DNA from 2 places in the Lysinibacillus sp. NPDC098008 genome. Region 2 is predicted to be linked to the other one. Evidence: a T-box and tRNA genes for the amino acid it is inferred to sense, from the RefSeq annotation. Region 2 holds a T-box; the other holds one or more tRNA genes.

Region 1 (9,133 bases), on a different contig from region 2:
GTAATCACTAATACACGATCACCCTTTTGAAGCCCTTGTTTTGTAAAAGCATTCGCATACTGGTTCATTTTTTGAATAAGCTCTGCATAAGAAACTGTTCGTCTTTCCTGCTGTGCATTTATCCAACGAATGGCTTGGCGATCATTATCCTGAGAAAATTTTTCTAATTCCTCCGTGATATTATAAAATTCAGGTGCAATTAAATCGTTTGTAGTTACCATATAAACATTCCCCCTTAAAGAAATTTAATAGAAAATTCCTAAAACTATTTTTATTTTAACAATTACAATAATATACAGCAACAATATATGGTATGCAAAATAGAAATATTAGTTTTAATAGAGAACTATTATACATTTCGAGGTGAGAGGTAAAACATTCTAACTGTAAAACGTAAAAAAATCTGCAAAATGTCTTGCATTATTAATAATCGTTGCTATAATAATAAATGTACTTAAGAGCTTTACAATACTAAAGTGAATATCATTATTGTTCCGAAGTAGCTCAGTTGGTAGTAGCACCTGACTGTTAATCAGGTTGTCGCAGGTTCGAGTCCTGCCTTCGGAGCCATTTTTTTGCTCTTTTTTAAAATATATTTATACATAAAAAAATTATAAAAAAGTCTTGCGGTAATTAAAAAGTAATGTTATTATAGTTCTTGTCTTGTTTAAGACTTAATATTTTGGCCCCTTGGTCAAGTGGTTAAGACACCGCCCTTTCACGGCGGTAACACGGGTTCGAATCCCGTAGGGGTCACCATTTATAATGTACAGGCTTTAAAAGAAAATAAACTGTAATATAACACTTGTTTCTATGGAGGATTAGCTCAGCTGGGAGAGCACCTGCCTTACAAGCAGGGGGTCGGCGGTTCGAGCCCGTCATCCTCCACCATTATTGTGTTATTTCGGAGGGGTAGCGAAGTGGCTAAACGCGGCGGACTGTAAATCCGCTCCTTAGGGTTCGGCGGTTCGAATCCGTCCCCCTCCACCAGTTTTTTATAAATGATTGGGGTATAGCCAAGCGGTAAGGCAACGGATTTTGATTCCGTCATGCCTAGGTTCGAATCCTAGTACCCCAGCCATTTTTTTCTTTTATGAGCCATTAGCTCAGTTGGTAGAGCATCTGACTTTTAATCAGAGGGTCGAAGGTTCGAGTCCTTCATGGCTCACTTTTTTGAATAAACAATATTAAAAAGTGTTATATTAACTACAGATAACTAATCTCTTACTAATAACGGTAGGAGATTTTTTTATGCTATTTCAATTTGAATAAATATGCATATTTATGTTAAGTTGAGCCAAGTGATGTCTAGGGTTTACAATGATCTTATAACTTTTAGGGGGTATAAAAACATGAATAAACTAAATATTTCTATTATCGGTGTACCATCAGATTATGGCCAAACGCGACGAGGTGTGGATATGGGGCCAAGCGCTATTCGCTATGCAGGTATTGTAGATCGTTTAAAGGCTATTGGACATGAGGTGCATGACCAAGGGGATATTCGTGTAAGTCACAAACATGCAGATGCTGTTGTTGATGAAAAATTATTGAACTTAGAGGAAGTAGTAGAAGTAAGTACTGCTTTAGCTAATAGCGTACATGAAGTAATAGAGGAGAAAAAATTCCCACTTGTTTTTGGCGGGGATCATAGCATTGCAATTGGCACACTAGCGGGACTAGGTGAACATTATAATAATCTAGGTGTTATTTGGTTTGATGCACATGCAGACTTAAACACACCTGAAACAACGCCTTCTGGTAATATTCATGGTATGCCATTAGCGGTAAGCATTGGATTAGGACATGAACGTTTAGTACAAATTCGTAACCATGCACCAAAAATTAAGCCAGAGAATGTTATTATCATTGGAGCACGCTCAGTAGACCCTGGTGAGCGAGAATTGATTCGTCAGCAAGGCATTAAAGTGTATACAATGCATGAGATTGATCGACTTGGTATGACGCGTGTTATGGAAGATGCGCTTGCTTATTTAAAAGAGCGCAATGTAGATGGCTTACACTTATCACTTGATTTAGATGGTTTAGACCCACTTTATACACCAGGAGTTGGTACACCTGTTCCTGGAGGAATTACGTACCGTGAAAGTCATTTAGCAATGGAAATGCTACAGGAATCAGGCATGTTAACGTCAGCTGAGTTTGTAGAAGTGAATCCAATTTTAGATGAAAAGAATACAACTGCAAATGTTGCTGTTGCATTAATGGGTTCTTTATTTGGAGAAACACTGGTTTAAATAATATTTGACAAAAAATTGCCTATTGCCACATTGCATAAAAATCTTTTGCTATAATAAAAAAAACGAAACTTTTCTTATTGATGGTTCGTATAGTATAAGACAGTTGTAAAGGTGGAGAAGTCAACACAATGGATGCGTTAGTAAATAAGAGAATAAAACAAGTGCTTAAAGGCGATCAAAACGCATTTGCCGATATTGTGAGTCTCTATCAGCACAAACTGTACCAAGTATGCTATCGAATGTTAGGCAACAAGCAGGAATCTGAGGATATTGCTCAAGAAGCCTTTGTTCGTGCTTATATGAACCTGCATACTTTTGATCAGAAAAGAAAATTTTCTACGTGGCTTTATCGCATAGCGACAAACCTTTGTATAGACCGTATTCGTAAAAAGAAGCCAGATTATTATTTAGATGCGGAAGTAGCTGGTACAGAAGGGCTTGATATGTATTCACAAATTGCAGCAGACGACCAGCTACCAGAGGAACAGTTAGAGCAGATGGAGCTACAAGATCGCATTCAATATGAGATTGGACGTTTGCCGGATAAATATCGTTCAGTTATCGTATTGAAATATATAGAAGAGTTATCGTTACAAGAAATTAGCGAGATTTTGGATATGCCGCTTGGCACGGTGAAAACAAGAATTCATCGCGGACGTGAGGCATTACGTAAACAATTAAACAATCTGTAGGAGGGGGAGCGTCATGAATACTTGTCCAGAGCATATTATAGAATATATGCATGATTATTTAGACGGTGACATTAGTCGTGAGCATGAGCAAGAGCTGAAGGAGCACTTGCATACATGTAATGATTGTAAACAAATGATGCAAGAATTAAGTGAAACAATCGCCTTTGTGAAAAGTGCTTCCCACATTACAGCGCCTCCCGGTTTTGAAACAGCAGTGATGGCTCGCTTACCAAAACCAAAAAGTCGAGTAGGTATACAAAAATGGATACGCCGGCATCCATTCTTTGTGGCAGCAGCAGTATTTTGCTTATTCATGAGCGCTACATTGCTTGGTAGCTTTATGGATGATCAAAACTTCTCTGTGACCAAGCAACCAAATTTAGTAGTGGATGGTCAAACGGTAATTGTGCCTGAAGGAGAAGTGGTGAAGGGCGATATTGTTGTGAAAAATGGCGATTTGATTATTGAAGGTGAAGTTGATGGTGACGTCACAGTAATTAACGGGCAATATATGGCATCTTCAGCAGTCGTTTCAGGTAAAATTGAAGAAATTGATGAAGTGTTTGAATGGTTATGGTATAAGATTAAAAACTCTGTAAAATCAGCCATGACATTTGATGACAAAGACGAAACTAAATAACACTCTATACGTCCTAAACAATAGTGCACGTGAGAGGCTGAAAAGTCTACTCTTTTGAGTAGACTTTTTATTTGAAAAAAGTTACATTGTTAAGAATGTGATATACTTAAATGTGTATGGATTCGTAATGAAAAGTGGGGGATGCCACATGCAAATTATCGAATATTTCACAGATTTAACGCCTGTGAATATTGCTATTAACTTCATTGATGTACTGCTTGTTTGGTACGTTGTCTATAAAGTCTTAACCCTCATTAAAGGTACGAAGGCTGTTCAATTACTAAAAGGGATTTTCGTCATTATTATTGCGCGCATCGCAACAGACCTTTTAGGGTTACAAACGCTTGGTTGGATGCTACAACAAGTAATTGAGTATGGTTTCCTAGCGATTATTATTATATTCCAACCTGAAATTAGGCGTGGGCTTGAGCAGATTGGTCGAGGGAAGCTATTCCAGCGCTCTTCTAGTCAAGTAGAGGAGGAACAGACAAGGCTTATTGAGGCTATGAAAAAATCTGTTAGCTATATGGCCAAACGTCGAATAGGTGCGTTAATTTCTATTGAAAAGGAAACGGGCCTAAATGAATATATTGAAACAGGTATAGGACTAAATGCTGAAATTTCATCAGAGTTGCTTATCAATATCTTTATACCAAATACACCGCTACATGATGGAGCAGTGGTTATGCAAAGAGATAAAATTACAGCAGCAGCCTGTTATTTACCGCTTTCTGAAAGTCCGTTTATTTCAAAAGAGCTAGGAACACGCCACCGTGCTGCCCTTGGCTTAAGTGAAGTGACAGATGCGATTACAATTGTTGTATCAGAGGAAACAGGTGCAATCAGTATTACGTTAAATGGTAATCTCCACCGCAATCTTTCTCTAGAGGAATTCGAAACATTGCTACGCAAAATGTGGTTCGGATCAGCACAGGAATCAAATGCAGCCTCTAAGTTGACTTGGAGGGGGAAAAAGAATGGATAAAATGATGGATAGCCCTTGGGTATTAAGAATTATCGCGCTATTTTTGGCATTTTTGCTTTTTTTCTCAGTTCGTACTGAGCTATCTCCAATAAATAAAACAACATCGAATGAACAGAAAGATGTCATTCATGATGTGCCAGTAGATGTTTATTATGATAATGAAAACTTTATTATCACAGGCTTGCCTGAAACGGTAGATGTTACGATAGAAGGTCCAATGGCATTGGTGCTTAAAACAAAGGCATCAAAGGATTTTTCGGTGTTTGTTGATTTAAGTAACTTATTAATGGGAGAACATGATGTAAATCTACAGTATGAAAATATTTCAGAAAAGCTAGATGTCACATTAGACCCTGAAACAGTACGTGTCAATATTGAGGAAAAAGTAACACAGGAGTTCCGTGTAGACCCTGAAATGAATAGTCGTTTAATTGAAGAGGGCTATATATTGAAGGATATGGTAGCCGATCCACCGACTGTTTATATAACAGGTGCGAAAAGCGCTATTGAAAGCATCAGTTATGTAAAAGCAACTGTTACAGGTGAGCAAGGCTTAAAGCAATCCTTCTCACAGGAAGCGGCAGTAAAAGTATTAGACCGAGATTTGAATAAACTGGATGTTATCATCGAACCTGAAACAGTGAAGGTGCAAATAGACATAGGGGAGTACAGTAGAGAGCTGCCAGTAGTCATAAGAGAAACTGGCAAGGCAGCAAATAATATTACAATCAACTCTTTAACATTGACACCTAAAACAATGAAGGTATATGGTAAAAAGTCGATTATTGATGCTTTAGCAGATATTCCAGTAACGGTTGATTTATCAACAATTACAGAGTCAAAAACTTATGAAATTGATGTAAAGTTACCAGATGGTGTGACAAAAGTGTCTGACAAAAAAGTAAAGGTAGAGGCAGATATTACAAGGACAGAGCAACTAGAACCGCAAGAACAGCAAGAGCAGCAGGGGCAACAACAGGAACAGCAGACGACGCCGACAGTTACAGAGGAAACACCACAATCACCACCTCCAGCTGAGGAAAATGATGTGACTGATGACAATACAACAACTGATGATAAAAATACATCAACAGAAGAAACAGAGAATGTTGATTCTTAGACAATATCTGGCTATAATTTTATGTTGATTCTAAATCAAAACCCAATTAACGTTTGTTTGGCTAAGTAACGGTCTTCGCCAAATAAACGAGCTGTAGGGTTATGAATAGCTACCAATAAATGAACAAAACAGACTTTTTCCAAAAGTAAGCGGACAAGTGTCTTGAAAGTAAAACTTAGTAGGCATGGTCATGCATTGAAGGAGAGAATAAGTAGAATGGGTAAATATTTTGGAACAGATGGCGTCCGTGGCGTCGCGAATAGTGAATTAACACCAGAATTTGCATTTAAGCTTGGTCGTGTAGGCGGCTATGTGCTAACAAAGGATGCGACTGAACGTCCAAAGGTTTTAATAGGTCGTGACACACGTATTTCAGGCGAAATGCTTGAAGGTGCACTCGTTGCTGGTCTTTTATCAATTGGCGTAGAAGTAATGCGTCTTGGAATTATTTCAACACCAGGAGTTGCCTACCTTACTCGAATTATGAGTGCAGATGCAGGCGTCATGATTTCAGCTTCACATAACCCTGTTGCTGACAATGGTATTAAATTTTTTGGCCCTGATGGCTTTAAGCTAACGGATGCCCAAGAAGCCGAAATCGAAGCATTACTAGATGCGCAGGAGGATACATTACCACGTCCAATTGGAGCTGATTTAGGGTCTGTAAGCGATTATTTTGAAGGTGGACAAAAATATATTCAATACTTAAAACAAACAGTGGGTGAAGAGTTTGACGGTATTCATGTAGCACTTGACTGTGCACATGGTGCGACTTCATCACTAGCAACACATCTATTTGCAGATTTAGAGGCTGATATTTCAACAATGGGTGCTTCACCAACAGGCTTAAATATTAATGATGGTGTTGGTTCAACACACCCAGAAAAATTGGCTCAATTTGTAATAGAAAAAGATGCAGATGTTGGTTTAGCGTTTGATGGTGATGGTGATCGTTTAATTGCCATAGATGAAAATGGTAAAATTGTTGATGGCGACCAAATTATGTTTATTATCGGTAAGCATTTAAATACAGTGGGACGTTTGAAAAAGCAAACAATTGTATCAACAGTTATGAGCAATATGGGCTTCTATAAAGCATTAGCGGATAACGGTATGCAAAGCGTGCAAACGGCTGTTGGTGACCGCTATGTTGTAGAAGAAATGCGTGCCAATGACTATAATTTAGGTGGCGAGCAGTCAGGACATATTGTATTCCTAGATTTCAATACAACAGGTGATGGCTTACTAACAGGTATTCAGCTCGTTAACATTATGAAGGCAACAGGCAAAAAGCTATCAGAGCTTGCTGCTGAAATGCAAATCTTCCCTCAACGTCTTGTCAATGTTCGTGTAACAGACAAGCACGCTGTAACTGATAATGCTAAAGTGGCTGCTGTGATTGCACAGGTAGAAGCAGAAATGGCAGGTAATGGCCGTGTCTTAGTACGTCCTTCAGGCACAGAGCCGCTTGTGCGTGTGATGGTGGAAGCTGCTACTGAAGCAGATTGTGAGCGTTATGTAGAGCGTATTGCAGATGTTGTACGTACAGAAATGGGCTTAGCTGAATAAAGATAGTGAAGCTCAATTTCTCATTGTGTAATGGGAGATTGAGCTTTTTATACGGATAGAATTGTTGAAATGGTGGATAGAGAGGGTGAAGTGATGGATACAATATCAAATAGAGCAGAAGAATCGAATTGTGAGCGATTTGATTCGATAATGTATAACGAAAATTTGACGGATAGCATATGATTGAGTATGATGGAGAGGTTGAAGGAAAGGTCCGACCTTATCCTTGAACAAGCGCAGAAGGAGGGAAGAGAGCGCAAAATCGGAAAACAATTATAGCGCCTGAGCTGAAGAAATCGGACGACAACTATCTTCAGCAGACGAGGTGGAGGTTTATCGAAAATTCGGCGGATGCCTCCCGATCGACATACCCGATTGTCATTTTTCATTTTGAAAGCATTTGAGCGATTGAATGTACAGAAAATGGAGAAGGTATAAGTACAACAATAAATCATTAAAAGAAGCTTCATATATCGAATAGCTTTCACTCAGACGGCTGAGAGGGCACAGTATTGGCACGTAGAGGTATGCTCTATTTTGTATAAAATAAAGCATTACTTATACATTCCAAAAATTCGATAAGATGAGGTCTAATTTGTTATTGTATAAAATTGACAATATCGGAGGACGTAAATTTATGTGTGGAATTGTAGGATATATTGGAGAATTAGATGCAAAGGAAATTTTATTAAAAGGTTTAGAGAAACTAGAATACCGTGGCTACGACTCTGCAGGGATTGCAGTACGCAATGAAGAAGGCGTAACGGTTTTTAAAGAAAAGGGACGTATTGCTGATTTACGTGAGGCAGTAGACAAAGACGTTGTGGCGAAAATTGGTATTGGTCATACACGCTGGGCAACACATGGTGTGCCAAACCGTTTAAATGCCCACCCACATCAAAGTGCATCAGGGCGCTTTACACTTGTGCATAATGGGGTTATTGAAAACTATCATTTACTACAAAAAACATACTTAAAAGGCATCCCAATGCAATCTGATACAGATACAGAGGTTATTGTGCAATTAGTAGAGCTATTTGTGAAGGAAGGTCTAAGCACAGCAGATGCTTTCCGCAAAACTTTATCATTGCTACACGGCTCTTATGCATTAGCGCTATTAGATGCAGAAGCGGCAGATACAATTTTTGTAGCAAAAAATAAATCACCACTTTTAGTAGGTGTTGGTGAAGGCTTTAATGTTGTTGCGTCTGATGCAATGGCAATGCTCCAAGTAACAGATCAATATATTGAGCTTCATGATAAAGAGGTTGTGATTGTACACAAAGACAATGTTATCATTACAAAATTAGATGGCTCTGTAGTAGAGCGTGCATCCTATACAGCAGAGCTTGATATGAGCGATATTGAAAAAGGCACATATCCTCACTATATGTTAAAGGAAATGGATGAGCAGCCTACAGTTATCCGCAAAATTATTCAAGCATATGAAGGTGACAATGGCGATTTAACAATTGATGCTGAAATTTTAGCAGCATTGCAAGCAGCAGACCGTCTATATATTATTGCGGCTGGCACAAGCTATCATGCAGGCTTAATCGGCAAGCAATATTTCGAAAAAATGGCTGGCATCCCAGTAGAGGTGCATATTTCAAGTGAATTTGGCTACAATATGCCACTGCTCTCAGAAAAGCCTTTATTTATCTTTATTACACAATCAGGTGAAACAGCAGATAGCCGTCAAGTGCTTGTGAAAATTAAAGAGCTTGGCTATCCAACATTAACAGTTACAAACGTACCTGGCTCTACACTATCACGTGAAGCAGACCATACACTATTATTACACGCAGGTCCAGAAATTGCTGTAGCTTCTACAAAAGCTTATGTGGCACAAGTAGCTGTCCTTGC
Region 2 (9,133 bases):
GAAGGACCGATAATTGCCAACACTTCACCTTGCTTAATTTCAAAGCTAATACCTTTTAAGACATCTAATGCACCAAAACTTTTGACTAAATTTGTTACTTTTAACATCAATCGTCACCTCTATGTTTTATATGGGCGATCCAAATATTTCTCGATCAGCTTTTGCACATACGTATAGACAACAATAATTGCCCAATATACTAATGCTACAGTTAAATAGGCTTCAAAGTAGCGGAAGGAGTTAGAGGCTTGCATTTTTGCCTCTGCAAAAATTTCGACTACACCAAGTGTAAAAGCAAGGGATGTTTCTTTAATTAAGCTAATAAATGTATTACCTGTACCTGGCAGAGCATTGCGTAAAGCTTGTGGCAAAATAATACGGCGATATGCTTGGAACTTTGACATACCTCCTGCAAGACATGCTTCTAGCTGTCCTTTTTCAACAGAAGCGAAGGCTGCACGGAAAATTTCAGCTAAAAAGGCAGCTTGCTTAAAACCTAAACCGATAATAGCGGCAGTGACAGCATCTAGCTTTGTAAAAACAGGGAACAGTTGCGGTAAACCGTAGTAAATTAAAAATAGCTGTACAAGCATTGGAATTGCTCGGAAGAAGGAAATATAGACATTGGCTGCGTAAATTAAAATTTTGAAGTTTGTTTTATATACCAGTGCTAAAGCTAAACCAATAGCTACGGCAATAATCATTGCGATTATTGCCATAAGTAATGTGATTGGAATGTACTTTAAAATGGCAGGGAGAACTTCAATCATATAAGAAAAATCTAAGTTCATATCCATCTGACGCCTTTCTGTACAAAATAGTGATTATTCTACTTTCACAGTGATATCTTCACCACCGTAATATTTTTCAGATATTTTTGTTAATGTACCGTCTTCACGTAATTTTTGAATTTCTGTATTGATCGCTTTAATTAATTCCTCATTTTCAGCTGTTTTACGGAATGGGAAGGCAACATCCTCATAGATAAATGGTTCGCCAACAAATTTTAATGGTAAATCACTTTTTTGAATTTCTGCTAATAAAGAAGACTTGGCATTGACATAGCCATCTACACGCTTGTTAATCGCTTCTAATTGTGCGCCATCACGGTTTTCATATGTACGAATCGTGATATCGCCGTTTTTATCAAAGCTTTCTAAGTTTTTCACGTTGTTTGAGCCAAGTACACCTGATACTGTTTTTCCTTTTAAATCATCTAATGTATTAATATCTGCATTGTCCTTATGTGTAACAATTGTCACCCCTGCATAAGAGTATGCATCAGAGAAAGCATATTTTTCTTTACGCTCATCCGTTACAGCAACGGCATTAGCAATTGTATCAATTTTATCAGCTTCTAGTTGCCCCATTAAGCCACTAAAATCCGAGTTTACCCATTCTACAGAGTAGCCTAGATTTGCAGCAATCGCTTCAATTACTTCTACATCAAAGCCCACTAATTTATCACCATCTTTATAGCCATTTGGATAAGATTGCCCTGTTGAGCCAACACGTAATACTTTGTTGTCATCAGCAGAATCTTTATCCGATCCTTGTTCGTTTGTGCTACCACCACATGCTGCTAATACAAGTGCGAATACAGCGATAAATGCTGTCAGTAAAATTTTCTTTTTCATCTATTAAGCCTCCAAAATGTTCTTTTTATAATAGTTTGTCAGATGACCCTTACCTAAATCTTTTTGCCCAAATTTTACATAGCCCTTTTTCTCATACATTGTGCCAAGCCATGGATGAGAGTCTGCTGTACCTAGTGTTACATAGGGTACTTTCAACTGCTCTTTCAATATGGTTGTTTCTAGCCATTCCAACAGAGCAGAGCCAATGCCTTTTTTTCCGCTATTGGGGAGGCTAGCAAACCAGCCAATATGTGGAACAGGGCAGGGACCGGGATTTGGTCCCCATGGCATACGGAGCGATACAGTGGATAGCACAACACCATCATCCTCTAAAAAATAGCAAAGATTATAGATTAAATGCGCTTGTACCTGCTGTAATGTAACGGTTGTTGCATCAAAATGTACGCCGTATTGTAAATTTTCTGCATAGGAAGCATGCAGTAAATTGCGCAATATTTCTGCATCATCGAGTGTTGCTGCACGATATGTATAGGTCATAAGCAAGCCTCCTCTTTCACCTGTTTGTAATGCGCTAAAACTTCCTCTACTTTTGCTGGTGCAAGCCCAACATAAGAGGCATAGTCGAAAATATTTGTTAATTGTTCTTCTGTGAAACTAGCTGTAATGCGTTCATCTTGTGCTAAAAGCTCTTTAAATGGCACATTGTTTTCAAGTGCTGTCATTGAAATTTCATAGAGAATATGGTGGGCAGTTTGCTTCCCAAATTGGCTAGAAAGCTCAAACATTATCTTTTCAGATAATAGTAAACCACCTAATTTGTCTAAGTTTTTCAACATATTTTGTGGCTTCACGACTAAGCCTTGTAATGCGGCAATGGTAGTAGCTAGCTGAGATGATAAGTAAATCGTGATTTCAGGTAAAGCAATCCATTCTGCACGCCATGACATGGCATCACGCTCATGTTCAACAATTAAGGAATGCTGCATCAGCGATACATTTTGTAAAATAGGGCGAGTTAAGCTTGCAATGCCCTCAAACATCGCTGGATTACGTTTATGTGGCATTGTGGATGAGCCGACATTTCCTTTGGAGAAAGGTTCCTCCACCTCATCAATCTCTGTGCGCATTAAGTTATAAAATTCATTGGCTAATTTGCCAAGCGTCCCACTAATAAAGCCAAGTACACTTGCGTATTCTGCTAAGCGATCACGTGAGGAGTGCCAGCAAATTTCAGGTGCTTGAAGTGCTAAAATTTCCATAGCACGCTGCTCAATAGCAATGCCCTGCTCTCCAAATGATGCATATGTACCAACACCACCGCTAATATTACCAGCAAAAGCGCGCTCCTCGATTTGTTGTAGACGCTCAATATGACGTAATATTTCGCTTAATACGACAGCCATTTTAAAGCCGAATGTTGTTGGCAAGCCTTGCATGCCATGTGAACGACCTGCGATTAATGTAAGCTTATGTTCTTTAGCAAGTACGGCTAGGGCATCTGCTACCTTCAATACATCACGTCGAATAATTTGATGTGCTTCTTTAAGTTGTAGGATAGTGCCTGTATCCACAATATCTTGTGTTGTAGCACCATAATGAACAAATTCGCCATGCTCGCCACTAATTTCTTGAATAGCCTTAATGGTTGGCATTAGTGAGTGTTTGAGCTTCGCCATATTTGCAGCAAGCTGTTCGAGATCGAAATGTGCTTGACTTGCTTGTTTGACAATTTCCTCAGCTGCTTCTTGGGGAATAACACCAAGCTCACCTTCTGCCTGTGCTAAAGCAATTTCTACAGCTAGATGCTTTTGTAATCTATTTTCATCAGACCAAACATTGCGCATTTCCTCTGTACCGAAGTTGTTTTTCAACATTATCATATCAATTACATGTGAGGGCATTTTATTATCTCCTTTTAAAACCAACTATTTCACTAAAGTTTATTATGAAACAAAGTATACTGGTTTACTCTGTTTTTATCAAGAATAATTTTAAAATTTTCGAATTTTTCTCTTAATTTGATTAAGCATTTTAAATAGGAAGAAAGTATAGTTATTTAGTGCAAATTTAATAACGTTAATTCTTAATTAATGATGGTTTATTCGTAGGAGATAATGACAAAAGGACTTCCATAAAGAGGAGGGTAACAAAAATTGTGCAGACTCTTTTCTAAAGGGGAGCTTCTGCGGATTGGAAAAAGGACTGTTTTTTGTCAAAATTATATCTTTCAGCATAGTCAAATTACGGGCAAAATCGTTTATAATAAAGCTATTCATAATAGAAAGTAGTGAAATGATATGGCAACAGGCACACATACGGTCGAAGTACCTGTAGGAATTGAACATGTATGGGATTTCGTTAGCGATATGGAAAAATGGGCAAAGCTTGTCCCAGGCTATAACGCACATAAAATGATTGATGATAAGCACTCTACATGGACTTTTAAAGGTAATGTTGGTGTTTTGAAAAAAACAGTAGAGGTAGAGATTACGATTTTAGAATGGGTAGCGCCAACAAAAGTAACTTTTGAATTGAAAGGTATTTCTGATAACTTTTCAGGAAATGGTTATTTCCTTGCAGAAAGCTTAGATGCTGAAAACACAAAAATGACAGGCTTTTTAGAAGTAACAGCAGGCGGATTAGCGGGTCCTGTTTTAAACCCAATTTTCAAACCTATCGTACCAAAAGCTACACAAATGCTAACAGATCGTGTAGCAAATAAAATTAAATTAGTGAATGTTTAATCAACATACGTAACAGTAAAAATGGCATGCTAGAGAGCAATTCTAGTATGCCATTTCTTTGTGAGCCTTCTCGCATACTATCCTTTGCATAGTCATATGATGCAAGGGGAGGGATTATTATCGAACACAAAACTTGGAAGATGTGTGAAACATTTTGTTTTCCTGGCTATGGTTGCCCAACAGAAATAGCAGCTGTGCAAATTAAACCACAGTGGCAGACAATGCAATTAGAGGACTCGCTTCGACTGATGGGTATTTACCATATTACTGCACATGTACGCTTTGATTTTCAGGATATGCAGGCTTATATGGAGCAAGAGGATATTATCGCTATTGATGCGCTTGATATTCAAGGGGATACGGGCTATTTTGAATATGCCGTACCTTTGCATATCGATTTGCCAAAAGAATCAGATGTAAAAGATTTAATGATTAAAGATATTCGCCCTAGTTTAACAAACCAAATGTGTCAACTGGAGTGGACAGTAACAAGTGTCTTTAATGAACTAGAACCTATTGTAGAAAAAGTGCCTGTAAGCGTTGCGGAGGAAGAACAGTCAGTTGCCATTGTAGCAGAAAGTGTGCCAGTAAAGCAGCATACTGCTGTAGCAGCTTCACACCAAGAGATAACGACAACAACAGATCAAAAAGTGACGCTGAGAGAATCCTCAAGCCATATTGTTGTACGTGAGTCGAGCTCTTGGCATGAAGTACCTTCAATGATTTGGGATTTAACGGAGGAATATACACCGCTAAAAGTCCGTGTTTCAAATGATATCTTTCAAAAGTAAGTAGCAAAGCAGCAGCAAAACTAGTAAAAAAATAAGATCGCCAGATGTTGGCACAATAATAACACGGATAAATTGAAAAGCACAAAGCGGTACGATAATCGTTCGACAATAGAAACGAATTTGTCGTAGCCATGGTGGTAAAAGCCAAGGGTTATATTTACGTCGACGCATTTAATGATTCACTTCCTTTTCACAGTTCCTAAAAACAATGAAATCACTTGAAAGACAACACGATTTTGCGGTACAATAAGGAAAATTCAATATGGATGCAATGATAGGGAAGAGTAAATTTGTTGTACATTTTAAGAGAGGAAATGGTAGCTGGGAAATTTCCATTTGTACGAAATTGAAGGTAGCCCTTGAGCAGCTTTAGTGAACTAATAGTAGTTAAAGCCGGTTAAACACCGTTACCGAATTAAGAGCCAGTAGGGTAGGCTAAGAAAAATTCTTAACCACTGCTGGAATTAAAGGTGGTACCGCGAACTAAAACTCCTTCGTCCTTTTAGACGACAGGAGTTTTTTTATTGGGTAAAAAATGAACAGCATTTCTTTACCAATAGTTTTCAAACAATAGGAGGAGTCAAGATGACAGAAAACATTTCAATGCCAACGAAGTATGACCCACAGTCCATTGAGGCTGGACGCTATGAATGGTGGCTACAAGGTAAATTTTTTGAGGCACAGCCTGAAAGTGGCAAAAAGCCTTATTCCATCGTTATTCCACCACCAAATGTAACAGGTAAACTACATCTTGGTCATGCTTGGGATACAACCTTACAAGATATCATTATCCGCATGAAGCGTATGCAAGGATACGATGCACTATGGTTACCAGGGATGGACCATGCAGGTATAGCAACACAAGCAAAAGTAGAAGCAAAGCTACGTGAGGATAATATTACACGTTATGATTTAGGACGTGAAAAATTCCTCGAAAAAACATGGGAATGGAAAGAAGAATATGCTGGACATATTCGTGATCAATGGGCAAAGCTTGGTCTTGGCTTAGATTATACACGTGAACGCTTTACCCTTGATAAAGGGCTATCAGATGCTGTTAAAACTGTTTTTGTACAATTATATGAAAAAGGCTTAATTTATCGTGGTGAACGTATTATTAACTGGGATCCTGCGGCGAAAACAGCATTATCTGATATTGAAGTAATTTATCAGGATGTGCAAGGTGCATTTTATCATATGAAATATCCACTAGCTGATGGTTCAGGTCATGTGGAAGTTGCGACAACACGTCCAGAAACAATGCTTGGTGACTCAGGCGTAGCTGTGCACCCAGATGATGAGCGCTACCAACATTTAATTGGCAAAACTGTTATTTTACCAATTGTAGGACGTGAAATTCCAATTGTAGCCGATGACTACGTAGATAAAGATTTTGGTACAGGTGTTGTAAAAATGACACCAGCGCATGATCCAAACGACTTTGAAGTAGGGAATCGTCATAATTTAGAGCGCATTCTTGTGATGAATGAAGATGGCACAATGAATGAGCTAGCTGGTAAATATCAAGGTATGGATCGTTTTGAATGTCGTAAGCAAATCGTAGCTGATTTACAAGAGGCTGGCGTGTTATTTAAAATTGAAGAGCATATGCACTCTGTTGGTCATTCAGAGCGTTCAGGTGCTGTTGTAGAGCCATATTTATCAGCACAATGGTTTGTAAAAATGCAGCCACTTGCAGATGCTTCACTAGAATTACAAAAGAATGAAGCAGGGAAAGTAAACTTTGTACCAGCTCGTTTTGAAAACACATATTCTCGCTGGATGGAAAATATTCGCGACTGGTGTATCTCTCGCCAATTATGGTGGGGCCATCAAATTCCAGCTTGGTATCATAATGAAACAGGTGAAATTTACGTTGGCAAAGAAGCACCAGCAGACAGCGAAAATTGGACACAAGATGAAGATGTACTGGATACATGGTTCTCTTCTGCGCTATGGCCATTTTCTACAATGGGCTGGCCAGATGAAGCAAATGCAGAATACAAACGCTACTACCCGACAAATACGCTCGTAACTGGCTATGATATTATTTTCTTCTGGGTATCGCGTATGATTTTCCAAGGCATTGAATTTACAGGACAACGACCATTTAAAGATGTGTTAATTCACGGTTTAGTACGTGATGGTGAAGGACGTAAAATGAGTAAATCACTTGGCAATGGTGTCGATCCAATGGATGTTATTGAACAATATGGTGCAGACTCATTGCGTTATTTCCTAGCAACAGGCTCTTCTCCAGGTCAAGATTTACGTTATACAACAGAAAAGGTAGAGTCCATATGGAATTTTGCCAATAAGATTTGGAATGCATCACGTTTTGCGCTAATGAATATGGACGGTATGACATATGATGACATTGACCTAACAGGTGAAAAATCAGTCGCTGACAAATGGATTTTAACACGTTTAAACGAAACAATTGAACGCGTAACATCACTTGCAGAGCGTTATGAATTTGGTGAAGTAGGCCGTGAGCTTTACAATTTCATTTGGGATGATTTCTGTTCTTGGTATATTGAAATGGCAAAATTACCGCTATATGGTGAGGATGAAGCAGCGAAAAAGACAACGCGTTCTATTTTAGCTTACGTACTTGATCAAACAATGCGTCTATTACATCCATTTATGCCTTTCATTACAGAAGAAATCTGGCAGCACTTACCACACGATGGTGAATCAATTACAGTAGCTGCATGGCCAACAGTACGCACAGACCTTCATTTTGCTGAAGAAGCAGATAATATGAAGCTTCTAATGGATATTATACGTTCGGTACGTAATATTCGTGCGGAAGTGAATACACCAATGAGCAAAAAAGTACCATTGTTTATTTCAGCAAAAGATGCTACAACAGTGGCAGTGCTTGAAACAAATAAAGCCTATTTAGAAAAATTCTGTAACCCTGAAACATTAACAATTGGTGAGAACTTAGAGGCTCCAGGTCAATCAATGACAGCAGTTGTTACAGGCGCACAAGTTTTCTTACCGCTTGTTGGGCTTATTAACCTAGAGGAAGAAATTGCTCGTCTTGAAAAAGAGCTAGAGAAATGGGCAAAAGAAGTAAAACTTGTAACAGGTAAGCTATCTAATGAGAAATTTGTTGCTAAAGCACCTGAAGCATTAGTAAACGCAGAGCGTGAAAAATTAGCAGATTATGAGAGCAAGCATGCCGTTGTCTTGAAACGCTTAGAGGAACTGAAAAATATGTAAAAAAATCGGTGGATGGCAATAAAGTCATCCATCTTTTTTTATTTTATGCAACGAAAGATATATGTTGTGTTAGGTAAAAGTATATAGTAAAATCAAGGATAATTAGTAGTATAGATGAGTGTCGCTTTATATAAATTAGGAAGCAAAGACTAATGTTTTGTTGGCGAAAATAGTAAATATCCCATTAAATGGAGGTGTTGTAGATGACAGGGAATATTGCAACAATTATTACAAAGGTGAATAGAGCTTGTGACGATCTTGATTTTGTTAGTGCAAGGGTACTAATCGAAACAAATCTTTTAAAATTATCAGAAGCAAAGTATTACCGATTATTGAATACGAGTGGTCGTGTATTGATCAAACATATACTAGCAAGCAATAGCGAGCAAAAAGAAGAAACGAAATTATCACGTACGGATTTATTAACCATTCATAAAATTAATGAATATTGTTCGAACTTTGATATTTCTATGCTTAAAAGAACATTAAAAAATTCCTTTGAATTAGTGCAACGTTCAGATGTATTGCCACTTTTAAATAATGACGCCAAAATTATTTTAGATAATATGGGTGCTTTATTGGGAACGCGCCAGCTAATGAATTAAACAAAAATAGTTAAACACACAGAAAGGTTCACACCTATCTGTGTGTTTTTTCTATTGAAATCGCTGTTATTCAACGTTACTTGTACTAAAATAGAGATATTGCATGAAAAGGAAGTGTTTTTGTTGTTTAATACAATGGATGAATGTACTAAATTTATTTTTTC

What was found. The T-box of region 2 lies ahead of ACIQVU_RS10205 (valine--tRNA ligase). A T-box ahead of a tRNA ligase gene usually reads a tRNA of that ligase, here a tRNA-Val.
Region 1: it has a tRNA-Val gene. The T-box ahead of ACIQVU_RS10205 (valine--tRNA ligase) is inferred to sense a tRNA for this amino acid. The anticodon was not compared.

What each region holds. Positions count from the first base shown of each region.
Region 1 covers NZ_JBIWBA010000041.1:1,184-10,316, reverse strand. Annotated here, with positions in the region: gene mbcS (acyl-CoA synthetase MbcS) at 1-221, opposite strand, end outside; tRNA gene ACIQVU_RS19525 (tRNA-Asn) at 494-570, shown strand; tRNA gene ACIQVU_RS19520 (tRNA-Glu) at 685-759, shown strand; tRNA gene ACIQVU_RS19515 (tRNA-Val) at 816-891, shown strand; tRNA gene ACIQVU_RS19510 (tRNA-Tyr) at 907-990, shown strand; tRNA gene ACIQVU_RS19505 (tRNA-Gln) at 1,007-1,081, shown strand; tRNA gene ACIQVU_RS19500 (tRNA-Lys) at 1,096-1,168, shown strand; gene rocF (arginase) at 1,353-2,258, shown strand; gene sigW (RNA polymerase sigma factor SigW) at 2,390-2,953, shown strand; gene ACIQVU_RS19485 (anti-sigma factor family protein) at 2,967-3,593, shown strand; gene cdaA (diadenylate cyclase CdaA) at 3,742-4,578, shown strand; gene ACIQVU_RS19475 (CdaR family protein) at 4,571-5,698, shown strand; gene glmM (phosphoglucosamine mutase) at 5,915-7,267, shown strand; gene glmS (glutamine--fructose-6-phosphate transaminase (isomerizing)) at 7,905-9,133, shown strand, end outside.
Region 2 covers NZ_JBIWBA010000009.1:56,208-65,340, reverse strand. Annotated here, with positions in the region: gene ACIQVU_RS10245 (amino acid ABC transporter ATP-binding protein) at 1-107, opposite strand, end outside; gene ACIQVU_RS10240 (amino acid ABC transporter permease) at 120-791, opposite strand; gene ACIQVU_RS10235 (amino acid ABC transporter substrate-binding protein) at 825-1,637, opposite strand; gene ACIQVU_RS10230 (GNAT family N-acetyltransferase) at 1,641-2,135, opposite strand; gene purB (adenylosuccinate lyase) at 2,132-3,499, opposite strand; gene ACIQVU_RS10220 (SRPBCC family protein) at 3,896-4,342, shown strand; gene ACIQVU_RS10215 (valyl-tRNA synthetase) at 4,483-5,133, shown strand; gene ACIQVU_RS10210 (hypothetical protein) at 5,110-5,304, opposite strand; T-box leader at 5,396-5,638, shown strand; gene ACIQVU_RS10205 (valine--tRNA ligase) at 5,719-8,364, shown strand; gene ACIQVU_RS10200 (hypothetical protein) at 8,568-8,969, shown strand; gene ACIQVU_RS10195 (bifunctional folylpolyglutamate synthase/dihydrofolate synthase) at 9,093-9,133, shown strand, end outside.